2 regions of the Streptomyces sp. NPDC052064 genome follow, and region 2 is predicted to be linked to the other one. Evidence: riboswitches for the same ligand, from Rfam matches in the RefSeq annotation. Region 2 holds a riboswitch; the other holds the start of a gene.
The links. A riboswitch is a leader RNA that binds a small molecule or an ion and turns the genes downstream of it on or off. The one in region 2 is predicted to bind glycine.
Positions count from the first base shown of each region.

Region 1 (6,212 bases), on a different contig from region 2:
TCCGCGGCAGGGTCGCCCGCCGCATGTGTGACGGGGGAATTGCCCGCTGTGCCGGAGGCGAGTGAGAGCGTCACACGGCCTGTTTCGGAGGCATTCGGCTAGCCTTTCCCCGCGGTGGGGCACGGGAAACCACTCCTAGGGTGATTATCACTCGGCGTGGCGAGTGTGGCGATCGTTGACGCACCCCGGGTGACTGCCTACCGTCGAGAAGGCAGGTCAAGGACGGAGGTCGGCGTGAGAAGCAGCGGCGACGGTACGGCTGGGGGTGGCCCCGAGCGCAGTCTCAGGGCGAGCGGTCCGTACCCTCCCCCGGGCTCACGGCTCCGCCCGAGCGGGGGGTGCCCCCAGCCCGGCGGGGTGGCTGATCACGCTCCGCAGCGACCGACGGCCGTGCCGAGCAGCGGAGGGACGACGTCCATGGCGTCCGAGCAGATCGGCTATCGCGGCCCCACGGCCTGCGCGGCCGCCGGTATCACCTACCGGCAGCTGGACTACTGGGCCCGCACGGGCCTCGTCGAGCCGAGTGTGCGGCCCGCCTACGGGTCGGGGACGCAGCGGCTGTACAGCTTCCGGGACGTCGTCGTCCTGAAGATCGTCAAGCGGTTCCTCGACACCGGGGTGTCGCTCCAGAACATCCGCACGGCCGTCCAGCACCTGAGAGAACGCGGTTTCCGCGACCTGGAGCGGATGACGCTGATGAGCGACGGAGCGACGGTCTACGAGTGCACCTCGCCGGATGAGGTCCACGCCCTGCTCCAGGGGGGCCAGGGTGTCTTCGGGATTGCCGTGGGCGTGGTGTGGCGGGATGTCGAGAGCGCGTTGTCCCAGCTGCACGGGGAGCGGATCGACACCGGCGAGACCCTGGTCGGGCCCAACCCGGCGGACGAGCTGGCGCGGCGGCGGAACCGGGCCGTTTGAGCCGTCCGGCAGTGCGGTGCCCCCGCGGCCGCTACAGGCGCGACGTTTCCGCGTCGGGATGCAAGCGGTTTCTCCCAGGGCGTCAGGGCGGTTGTCCGGGGCGTTGTCAGTGGCGTAGGGCAGCATCGGAGTTGTGAGAACCGCGCCCACGATCCTGCATCTCGACATGGACGCCTTCTTCGCCTCGGTGGAGCAGGTGTCCAAGCCGAGTCTGCGCGGGAAGGCCGTCGTCGTGGGCGGGCTCGGGCCGCGGGGCGTCGTGGCCACGGCGTCGTACGAGGCCCGGGTCTTCGGGGTGCATTCGGCGATGCCGATGGGGCAGGCGCGGCGGCTCGCGCCCAACGCCGCGTATCTCGTGCCGCGCTTCGAGCTCTACCGGACGATCAGCGAGCGGGTGATGGAGCTGCTGCGGGCGTTGTCGCCCCTGGTGGAGCCGCTGAGTCTGGACGAGGCCTTCGTGGACCTGGAGGCCGGGGGAGCGGCCTGGGACGAGCAGTCGGCGCGGCTGGTCGGGGCGCAGTTGCGCGCGGACATACGGGCCGTCACCGGGCTCACGGGGTCGGTGGGGCTCGCCGCCTCCAAGATGCTCGCGAAGATCGCGTCGGAGCAGGCCAAGCCGGACGGGCTGGTGGTGATCGCGCCGGGGACCGAGCGGGCGATGCTCGGGCCGATGTCGGTGCGGATTCTGCCGGGGGTCGGGCCGGCGACGGGCGACCATCTGCGGCGGGCCGGGATCACCACGGTCGAGGAGATCGTCGAGGCGGGGGAGGACGAGTTGGTCCGGCTGCTGGGGAAGGCGCACGGACACGGGCTCTACGCCATGGCGCTGGCGCGGGACGACCGGCCTGTCGTGGCGGAGCGGGAGACGAAGTCGGTGTCGGTCGAGGACACCTACGACGTGGACATCCACGACCGGGTGCGGGTCGGGCTCGAGGTGCAGCGACTCGCCGACCGGTGCGTGCGGCGGCTGCGCGGGGCCGGGCTGTCCGGGCGGACGATCGTGCTGAAGGTGCGGCGGTACGACTTCTCGACGCTCACCCGGTCCGAGACGCTGCGCGGGCCGACGGACGATCCCGGGGTGATCCGCGAGGCGGCGGCCAGGTTGCTGGACTCGGTCGACACGACGGGCGGTGTGCGGCTGCTCGGGGTGGGCGTCAGCGGGCTCGCCGACTACACGCAGGAGGATCTCTTCGCGCAGGCGGCGGGGGAGCGGGCGGAGGCGCAGGGGCCGGTCGAGGAGCCTGCCGTGGCGCCGGTCGAGGAGCAGCCGGCGCTCGCCGAGCGGCGGTGGCCCGCCGGGCACGACGTACGGCACGCCGTGTTCGGGCACGGGTGGGTGCAGGGCAGCGGTCTGGGGCGGGTCACCGTGCGGTTCGAGACGCCCGGCTCGGAGCCCGGGCGGGTGCGGACCTTCCGGGTCGACGATCCGGATCTGGAGCCGGCGGATCCGCTGCCGCTGGTGTTACCGAGACCGGAGGAGAGCCGCGGGCCGGAGGGTGGGTCCGGAGCTGTGGGACTGCGGTCCGCTGTCCCTTAGAGGGCTGGACGGCTTGCCGGGGCTTCAGGCCGTCTCGTCCGTGCCTGCCAGCTTGCCGAAGTCGTGGTCCGCGAGCGGGGGAGATGCGGCGACGTCGAGGCCGTAGTGGTGGTAGAGCTGGAGTTCCTGTTCCGGGGAGAGGTGGCGGCCCACGCCGAAGTCGGGGGCGTCCTTGATCAGGGCACGGTCGAAAGGCACGTGGAGGGCGCCGTCGATCAGTTCACTGGGCTCGAGCGGGACGAAAGCGTCCCTGCTGAACAGGCCGGTCCGTATGGCAGCCCACTCCGGCTCGCCGGTGGCGTCGTCGAGGTAGATCTCGTCGATCGTGCCGATCCTGGTTCCGTTGCGGTCGAACGCCTTGCGGCCGATCAGGTTGCGCGGATCGATATCGGTTCGCACGGGCCCTCCACATGGTCGCAACTCATCCGTAAGCACAACAAAACGGCACAATCGGTGAGGCGGCCACTCGAAGGTTCGTGCGTTGACCTCGCTGGTACGCTGACAGCGGCTGCTGACCCCGTGCGGGAGAGTCCTCCAGACACCATCGGAGGCGCCGAAGGAGCAAATCCTCCCCGGAATCTCTCAGGCTCACGTACCGCACGGACGAGGTCACTCTGGAAAGCAGGGCGGGTGTCGACGGCTTCCGCTCTCACCGACGGTGAAAGCCGGAGGCCTTCGGGCGATCCGGTGAAGCTCTCAGGTTGAGATGACAGAGGGGGAGGCCGTTCGGGTACCCGTCCCGTGGTGCCCCTCGAAGGTCGTGTCAGACCAGGAGGCCTCCGCAAATGACCGCCCATCGCATTCCGCTCTCCGAGCTCGAAGAGGCAGTTCCCTTCGAGCAGCGCCACATCGGCCCCGACCACGAGGCCCGCGCCAAGATGCTGGCGCAGGTCGGCTACGGCTCGCTGGACGAGCTCACGGCCGCCGCGGTCCCGGCCGTGATCAAGAGCGCCGAGGCGCTGGACCTGCCGGGCGCCCGCAGCGAGGCCGAGGTGATCGCCGAACTGCGCTCCCTCGCCGACCGCAACCAGGTCCTCGGCTCCATGATCGGACTCGGGTACCACGGCACGTTCACGCCGCCGGTGATCATGCGCAACGTCATGGAGAACCCGGCCTGGTACACGGCCTACACGCCGTACCAGCCGGAGATCTCGCAGGGGCGGCTCGAGGCGCTGCTCAACTTCCAGACCATGGTCGCCGACCTCACCGGACTGCCGACCTCCGGTGCCTCCCTGCTCGACGAGGGCACCGCGGCCGCCGAGGCCCTTGCGCTGTCGCGGCGCCTCGGCAAGAACAAGAAGGGCCTGTTCCTGGTCGACGCGGACGCGTTGCCGCAGACCATCGCCGTGATCCAGACCCGGGCCGAGCCGACCGGCGTCGAGGTCGTCGTCGCCGATCTCAGCGAGGGCATTCCCGCCGAGATCGCCGAGCGCGAGATCAACGGCGTGCTGATCCAGTACCCGGGCGCCTCCGGAGCCGTACGGGACATCAAGCCGGTCATCGACCAGGCGCACGAGCTCGGGGCGCTCGTCACCGTCGCGGCCGATCTGCTCGCGCTGACGCTGCTGAAGTCGCCCGGTGAGCTCGGCGCGGACATCGCCGTCGGGACGACGCAGCGCTTCGGTGTGCCGATGGGCTTCGGCGGTCCGCACGCCGGTTACATGGCGGTCCAGGAGAAGATGGCGCGCAGCCTGCCCGGGCGGCTCGTCGGCGTGTCCGTCGACGCGGACGGTAACAGGGCCTACCGGCTGGCGCTCCAGACGCGTGAGCAGCACATCCGCCGCGAGAAGGCCACCAGCAACATCTGCACCGCGCAGGTGCTGCTCGCCGTCATGGCCGGCATGTACGCCGTCTACCACGGGCCGGAGGGCCTGAAGGGCATCGCGCGGCGCACCCACCGGTACGCCACCGTCCTCGCCGCCGGGCTCGCGAGCGGCGGTGTCGAGGTCGTGCACGGTTCCTACTTCGACACGCTCACCGTGCGCGTCGAGGGCCGGGCCGCCGACGTCGTGGCCGCCGCGCAGGAGAACGGGGTCAATCTCCGTCTCGTCGACGCCGACCACGTCTCGATCGCCTGCGACGAGACCACCACGCGGGCCCAGCTGCGAGCCGTGTGGGCCGCCTTCGGTCTCGAAGGCGTCATCGAGGCGCTGGACGCGGCCACCGAGGACGGGCTTCCGGACGCGCTGCTGCGGACCGACGAGTACCTGACGCACCCCGTCTTCCACCAGCACCGCTCCGAGACCGCCATGCTGCGCTACCTGCGCCGGCTGGCCGACCGCGACTACGCGCTCGACCGGGGCATGATCCCGCTGGGCTCCTGCACCATGAAGCTCAACGCGACCACGGAGATGGAGCCGGTCACCTGGCCCGAGTTCGGGCAGCTGCACCCCTTCGCGCCCGCCGAGCAGGCGGGGGGCTACCGGACGCTCATCCGCGAGCTGGAGGACCGTCTCGCCGAGGTCACCGGGTACGACAAGGTGTCCCTCCAGCCGAACGCCGGGTCGCAGGGCGAGCTGGCCGGTCTGCTCGCCGTACGCGGATACCACCGGGCCAACGGGGACGAGCAGCGCACCGTGTGCCTGATCCCGTCGTCCGCGCACGGCACCAATGCGGCGAGCGCGGTGATGGCGGGCATGAAGGTCGTCGTCGTGAAGACCGCCGAGGACGGCGAGATCGACGTCGAGGACCTGCGGGCGAAGATCGAGCAGTACCGCGACGAGCTGGCGGTGCTGATGATCACGTACCCGTCCACGCACGGCGTGTTCGAGGAGCATGTCGCCGACATCTGCGCCCAGGTGCACGAGGCGGGCGGGCAGGTCTACGTCGACGGGGCCAACCTCAACGCCCTCGTGGGACTCGCCAAGCCGGGACACTTCGGCGGTGACGTCTCGCACCTGAACCTGCACAAGACCTTCTGCATCCCGCACGGCGGCGGCGGTCCCGGCGTCGGTCCGGTCGCGGTGCGTGAACACCTCGCGCCGTACCTGCCGAACCACCCGCTCCAGCCCGAGGCGGGCCCGGAGACGGGGGTCGGTCCCATCTCCGCGGCCCCGTGGGGTTCCGCCGGCATCCTGCCGATCTCCTGGGCGTACGTCCGGCTCATGGGCGGCGAGGGGCTGAAGCGGGCCACGCAGGTCGCGGTGCTCAGCGCCAACTACATCGCCAGGCGGCTGGAGCCGCACTACCCGGTGCTCTACACCGGCCCCGGCGGGCTCGTGGCGCACGAGTGCATCATCGACCTGCGGCCGCTGACCAAGGCGACCGGGGTGAGCGTCGACGACGTCGCCAAGCGGCTGATCGACTACGGCTTCCACGCGCCGACGATGTCCTTCCCGGTGGCCGGGACGCTGATGATCGAGCCGACCGAGTCGGAGGACCTGGCCGAGCTGGACCGGTTCTGCGAGGCGATGATCGCCATCCGTGCGGAGATCGAGAAGGTCGGCTCCGGCGAGTGGCCCGCGGACGACAACCCGCTCCGGGGCGCCCCGCACACCGCCGGGACGCTCGCCGGGGAGTGGGAGCACGCCTACAGCCGTGAGGAGGCCGTCTTCCCGGCCGGGGTCTCGCCCGCAGACAAGTACTGGCCGCCGGTGCGCCGCATCGACCAGGCCTTCGGCGACCGTAACCTGGTCTGCTCCTGCCCGCCGCTGGACGCGTACGAGGACTGATCGGCCCGACCGGTCGTAAGGGAGGGGCTCCGCGGTGCGGGGCCCCTCCCGTCATTCGGCGGCGAGGGACACCTCGGTCGACTTGA
Region 1 covers NZ_JBVJJE010000010.1:335,088-341,299, reverse strand. Annotated here, with positions in the region: gene ACZ6TU_RS27670 (MerR family transcriptional regulator) at 235-918, shown strand; gene ACZ6TU_RS27665 (DNA polymerase IV) at 1,052-2,455, shown strand; gene ACZ6TU_RS27660 (PRC-barrel domain-containing protein) at 2,480-2,854, opposite strand; glycine riboswitch at 2,968-3,063, shown strand; gene gcvP (aminomethyl-transferring glycine dehydrogenase) at 3,241-6,126, shown strand; gene ACZ6TU_RS27650 (TOBE domain-containing protein) at 6,178-6,212, opposite strand, start outside.
Region 1: linked by a shared signal. The riboswitch ahead of gcvP (aminomethyl-transferring glycine dehydrogenase) and the one ahead of gcvT (glycine cleavage system aminomethyltransferase GcvT) in region 2 are both predicted to bind glycine.

Region 2 (6,212 bases):
CGCCGTCTCCTTGTACTTCACCGACATGTCCGCGCCGGTGTCCTTCATCGTCTTGATGACCTTGTCCAGGGACACCTTGTGGGAGCCGTCGCCGCGCATCGCCATGCGCGCGGCCGTGACGGCCTTCACCGCGGCCATGCCGTTGCGCTCGATGCACGGGATCTGGACGAGGCCGCCGACCGGGTCGCAGGTCAGGCCGAGGTTGTGCTCCATGCCGATCTCGGCGGCGTTCTCGACCTGCTCCGGGGAGCCGCCGAGCACCTCGGCCAGCGCGCCCGCCGCCATCGAACAGGCGGAGCCGACCTCGCCCTGGCAGCCGACCTCGGCGCCGGAGATGGAGGCGTTCTCCTTGAACAGCATGCCGATCGCGCCCGCGGCGAGCAGGAAGCGGACCACGCCCTCCTCGTCCGCGCCGGGCACGAAGTTGACGTAGTAGTGCAGGACCGCCGGGATGATGCCGGCCGCGCCGTTCGTCGGGGCGGTGACGACCCGGCCGCCGGCCGCGTTCTCCTCGTTGACCGCCATCGCGTAGAGCGTGATCCACTCCATGGCGAGGGCCTTCGGGTCGCCCTCGGAGCGCAGCTTGCGCGCGGTGTTGGCGGCCCGGCGGCGCACCTTCAGACCGCCCGGCAGGATTCCCTCGCGGGACATGCCGCGCGCCACGCACGCCTCCATCACCCGCCAGATCTCCAGCAGGCCGGCGCGGATCTCCTCCTCGGTGCGCCAGGCCCGCTCGTTCTCCAGCATCAGCGCGGAGATCGACAGGCCCGTCTCCTCGGTGAGGCGCAGGAGCTCGTCGCCCGTGCGGAAGGGGTACTTCAGCACGGTGTCGTCGAGCTTGATGCGGTCCGCGCCGACCGCCTCCTCGTCGACGACGAAGCCGCCGCCGACCGAGTAGTACGTCTTCGTCAGCAGCTCCGCGCCCGAGGCGTCGTACGCCCACAGGGTCATGCCGTTCGCGTGGTACGGCAGGGCCTTGCGGCGGTGCAGGACCATGTCGTCGTCGTAGGAGAACGCGATCTCGTGTTCGCCCAGCAGCCTCATCCGGCCGTCGGCCTTGATCGTCTCCACCCGTTCTTCGGCCGTCTCCACGTCCACCGTGCGCGGCGAGTCGCCCTCCAGGCCGAGCAGCACCGCCTTGGGCGTGCCGTGGCCGTGCCCGGTGGCGCCGAGCGAGCCGTAGAGCTCGGCGCGGACTTTCGCGGTCGGGGCCAGCAGTTCCTCGTTGCGCAGCCGCCTGGCGAACATCCGGGCGGCGCGCATGGGGCCGACCGTGTGGGAGCTGGACGGGCCGATGCCGATCGAGAACAGGTCGAAGACCGAGATGGCCACGGGGACTCCTGACTACGGGGGTGGTGCGAGGGGGCAGGGCGCCCCGCCCACGCGGGACGGGGCGCCCTGAAAGGTTTCTTCGTTATGTGTTCAGACCCGGGTACAGCGGGTGCTTGTCGGCCAGGGCCTTCACCCGGGCCTTGAGGGCCTCGGCGTCGTGGGACGGCTTCAGCGCCTCGGCGATGACGTCCGCGACCTCCGCGAAGTCCTCGGCCTGGAACCCGCGGGTGGCCAGGGCCGGCGTGCCGATCCGAAGGCCCGACGTCACCATCGGCGGGCGCGGGTCGTTCGGGATCGCGTTGCGGTTGACCGTGATGCCCACCTCGTGGAGGCGGTCCTCGGCCTGCCGCCCGTCCAGCTCCGAGTGACGCAGGTCCACCAGGACCAGGTGCACGTCCGTGCCGCCGGACAGAACGTCCACGCCCACGGCCCGGACGTCGTCCTTCACCAGACGCTCGGCCAGGATGCGGGCACCCTCCAGCGTACGGCGCTGGCGCTCCTTGAAGTCCTCCGAGGCCGCGACCTTGAAGGCGACCGCCTTGGCCGCGATCACGTGCTCCAGCGGACCGCCCTGCTGACCGGGGAAGACAGCGGAGTTGATCTTCTTGGCGAGCTCGGCCGTGGAGAGGATCACACCGCCGCGCGGGCCGCCCAGCGTCTTGTGGGTGGTCGTGGTCACCACGTGCGCGTGCGGGACCGGGTTCGGGTGCAGCCCGGCCGCGACGAGCCCCGCGAAGTGCGCCATGTCGACCATCAGGTACGCGCCGACCTCGTCCGCGATCCGGCGGAACGCGGCGAAGTCCAGCTGCCGCGGGTAGGCCGACCAGCCCGCGACGATCAGCTTCGGCTTCGACTCCTTCGCCAGCCGTTCCACCTCGGCCATGTCGACCCGGCCGTCTTCGCCGACGTGGTAGGCGACGACGTCGTAGAGCTTGCCGGAGAAGTTGATCTTCATGCCGTGGGTCAGGTGCCCGCCGTGCGCGAGGTTCAGACCCATGATGGTGTCGCCCGGCTTGAGCAGCGCGAACATCGCGGCCGCGTTGGCCTGGGCGCCCGAGTGCGGCTGCACGTTGGCGTGCTCGGCGCCGAACAGCTCCTTGACGCGGTCGATCGCGATCTGCTCGACCACGTCGACGTGCTCGCAGCCACCGTAGTAGCGGCGGCCCGGGTAGCCCTCGGCGTACTTGTTGGTGAGGACCGAGCCCTGCGCCTCCATGACCGCGACCGGGGCGAAGTTCTCCGAGGCGATCATCTCGAGCGTGGACTGCTGGCGGTGCAGCTCGGCGTCGACCGCGGCGGCCACGGCCGGGTCGAGCTCGTGCAGGGGTGTGTTCAGGACGGACATACGGCTACGACTCCTCAGCCGGCGGAGAACGCGGTGTACTCGTCGGCGGAGAGCAGGTCGCCCGGCTCCTCCGCGACCCGCACCTTGAACAGCCAGCCGCCCTCGAAGGGCGCCGAGTTCACCAGCGACGGGTCGTTCACGACGTCCTCGTTGACCTCGGTGACCTCACCGGAGACGGGGGAGTAGAGGTCGGACACCGACTTGGTCGACTCCAGCTCACCGCAGGTCTCGCCCGCGGACACCGAGTCACCGACCTCGGGGAGCTGGACGAAGACCACGTCGCCGAGCGCGTTGGCCGCGTGCTCCGTGATGCCGACCGTCGAGACGCCGTCCTCGGCGGCCGACAGCCACTCGTGCTCCTTGCTGTAACGCAGCTGCTGGGGGTTGCTCATGGCCTGGATTCTCCTGTACGCGCGGGAGTGCTGTTGACGGGGGACTGCTGGTGAGCTGGGACGAAGGGCGACGGGGGCGCTTGCCGCGGCCCCCGGCCAGTGTCTACTTCTGCCGCTTGTAGAACGGCAGCGCCACGACCTCGTACGGCTCGTGACTGCCCCGGATGTCCACGGCCACGCCTGGCGTCCCGGGCGCGGCGTGCGCGGCGTCGACGTACGCCATGGCGATGGGCTTGCCGAGGGTGGGGGAGGGGGCGCCGGAGGTGACCTCGCCGATCACCTCGCCGCCGGCGACGACGGCGTACCCGGCGCGCGGGACCCGGCGGCCCTCGGCGACGAGCCCGACGAGCACGCGCGGCGGGTTCTGCTCGGCCCGGGCGGCGGCCTCGCGCAGGGCCTCGCGCCCCACGAAGTCGCCCTCCTTCTCGAACTTCACCACCCGGCCGAGACCGGCGTCGAAAGGCGTCAGGGAGGTGCTCAGCTCGTGCCCGTACAGCGGCATGCCCGCCTCCAGGCGCAGCGTGTCGCGGCAGGACAGCCCGCACGGGACCAGTCCGGCGCCCTCGCCCGCCTTGGTCAGGGCCTGCCACACCTCGACCGCGTGCTCCGGCTTCACGAACAGCTCGAAGCCGTCCTCGCCGGTGTAACCGGTGCGGGCGATCAGGGCCGGGACCCCGGCGACGGTGCCGGGCAGGCCGGCGTAGTACTTCAGCCCGTCGAGGTCGGCGTCGGTGAGGGACTTCAGGATCCCGGGGGACTCCGGGCCCTGTACGGCGATCAGCGCGTAGGCGTCCCGGTCGTCGCGCACCTCGGCGTCGAAGCCGGCGGCTCGCTCGGTCAGCGCGTCCAGGACCACCTGGGCGTTGGAGGCGTTGGCGACGACCATGTACTCGGGGGCCTCGGTCTCGCCCAGCCGGTAGACGATCAGGTCGTCGAGGATGCCGCCGTCGGCCCGGCAGATCATGGTGTAGCGGGCGCGGCCCGGCTTGACGCCGCCGATGTTGCCGACGAGCGCGAAGTCGAGCAGGGCGGCGGCCTGCGGACCGGTGACGGTGATCTCGCCCATGTGGGAGAGGTCGAAGAGCCCGGCCTTCGTGCGCACGGCGGTGTGCTCGTCGCGCTCGGAGCCGTAGCGCAGGGGCATGTCCCAGCCGGCGAAGTCGGTCATCGTCGCGCCGAGCGAACGATGCAGGGCATCGAGCGCGGTGTGGCGGAGTTCTCCTGTACTGCTCATCGGTCGCGTCTCCCAGGGGCATGACGGGCGAGGTCGTTCCTCCCCATCTGTCATCGGAACCTGAGAGGTTCGCCATGACCACGGGGGACACGGCTTGCACCTTGGGTGGAGCCACGCCCGTCGCCTCGACGACAGGAGATGGCCCGCTTTTCAGATGTGCCTCGCCCGCGCGGTAACGGGGCCTGAGAGATTCAAGGGAGGGACTTGCTCCTTCGGCGCCCCAGCGTCAGACGGTGCTGGGGACTCTCCCGCGCGGATTCAAACGGCCGGTATGCAGTTGGCGCGCACATCATTGCACGCATCGTCGCGGGGTGGCAGGGCACCACCCTGTAGCAGGCCTGTTGCAGGAAGAGGACTAAAACCAGAGACATCGGGCATTACCTTCTCTTTACGCTCAGCGGGGATGGGACTCCATACCTGGCCCCAGGGGAGGACGATCACGGTGAACAGGACCACCGCGTACGCCACGACATCGGGCGTCGCGCTGCCCGAGCAGCCGGCCGTTCCGGCACGCGCGGCCTGTGGCCCGCTGCCGGTGCCGGTCGTCCGCGACCTGCGCGAGCGCGCAGGCCGCAGCCCGCACGCGCTGCTCTTCGGCGCCCGCGACCTCGTCGTGGTCACGGGCCTGCCCGGCAGCGGCAAGTCCACGCTGATGCGGCGCACCGTGCCCGGCCGGCGCATCGACTCCCAGGACACCCGAGACCGCTGGGACGGCCGCATGTCGCGCTTCCTGCCGTACGCGGTCTACCGCCCGCTCGTCCGCCTCGCCCACTACACCGGGTTGCGGCGCGCCCTGCGCACCGGGGAGGGCGTCGTGGTGCACGACTGCGGCACCCAGGCCTGGGTCCGCCGCTGGCTGGCCCGCGAGGCCCGCCGCCGGGGCGGCACCCTGCATCTGCTCATGCTCGACGTCACCCCCGAGGAGGCCCTGGCCGGCCAGCGCGACCGCGGCCGCGGTGTCTCGCGGTACGCGTTCCTGCGCCACCGCGCGGCGACCACCCGCCTGTTGCGCTCCGTGGAGCGGGGCGAACTGCCCGCGGGCTGCGGCTCGGCGATCCTCGTCGACCGGGACGCGGCGGACACCCTGCGCCGGATCGGGTTCATGGGCTGACCGCCGGCGGCCGGCGAGCCGCTAGCCTTTTGAGTCACAGCAGTGGTTCCAGGCAGGCGGTAGGCAGATGGACTTCCCGGCGGACTTCTCCGCGGACTTCCCGGCGCACACGCAGACCCACCCGCACGGCGGATGGCCCGGCAACGAACTGGAGGAGGTGCTCTCGGCCTCCCTCGGCGCCGGGCCGTCGGCCGGCGGGCGGATCGTCGAGGTGCTCGGCCGGAGTTTCGTCTGGGTCCCCCTGCCGAGTGGCGGCGGCCCCCAGAGCGGCCCTCTCGACCTGCCCGGGATAGAGATCGAGGGCCAGGCGTACGTACCGGTGTTCAGCTCCGAGGAGCAGTTCCGCCAGGTCGTCGGCTCCCATATGTCGTACACCATCGCGCCCGCCGTGGAGTTCGCCCGCGGCCTGCCCCCGCACGCCGGGATAGCCGTCAATCCGGGCGGGGTGGTCGGCATACCGCTCCCGCCGCCCGCCGTGGCCGAGCTCTGCAGGGCCGGCCGGACACCCTTGGACGGCCCCGCGAGCGGCGGCCGGGTCCGCCTCTTCGAGCCCGACTGGCAGGACGACCCGGTGGACTTCCTCGCCGCCGCCTCCGCCGAGTTCGAGGCGATCGGCGTCGTCGTCACGGCCCGCCGCTGCCTCGCCGCGATCGAGACCGCCGACCCGGTGATGTTCGTGGGCGTCGAACTCTCCCAGTGGGAAGGTGACCTGCGAGCCCTCCCGCTGGAGGCCCTGTCCCGAGCCGTGACCAAGTCCCCGGCCCCCTGGCCGGTCAACCTGGTCCTCCTGGACGTGGC
Region 2 covers NZ_JBVJJE010000008.1:301,461-307,672, reverse strand. Annotated here, with positions in the region: gene ACZ6TU_RS23345 (L-serine ammonia-lyase) at 1-1,332, opposite strand, end outside; gene glyA (serine hydroxymethyltransferase) at 1,415-2,677, opposite strand; gene gcvH (glycine cleavage system protein GcvH) at 2,692-3,069, opposite strand; gene gcvT (glycine cleavage system aminomethyltransferase GcvT) at 3,173-4,303, opposite strand; glycine riboswitch at 4,341-4,463, opposite strand; glycine riboswitch at 4,464-4,564, opposite strand; gene ACZ6TU_RS23325 (AAA family ATPase) at 4,746-5,414, shown strand; gene ACZ6TU_RS23320 (enhanced serine sensitivity protein SseB) at 5,482-6,212, shown strand, end outside.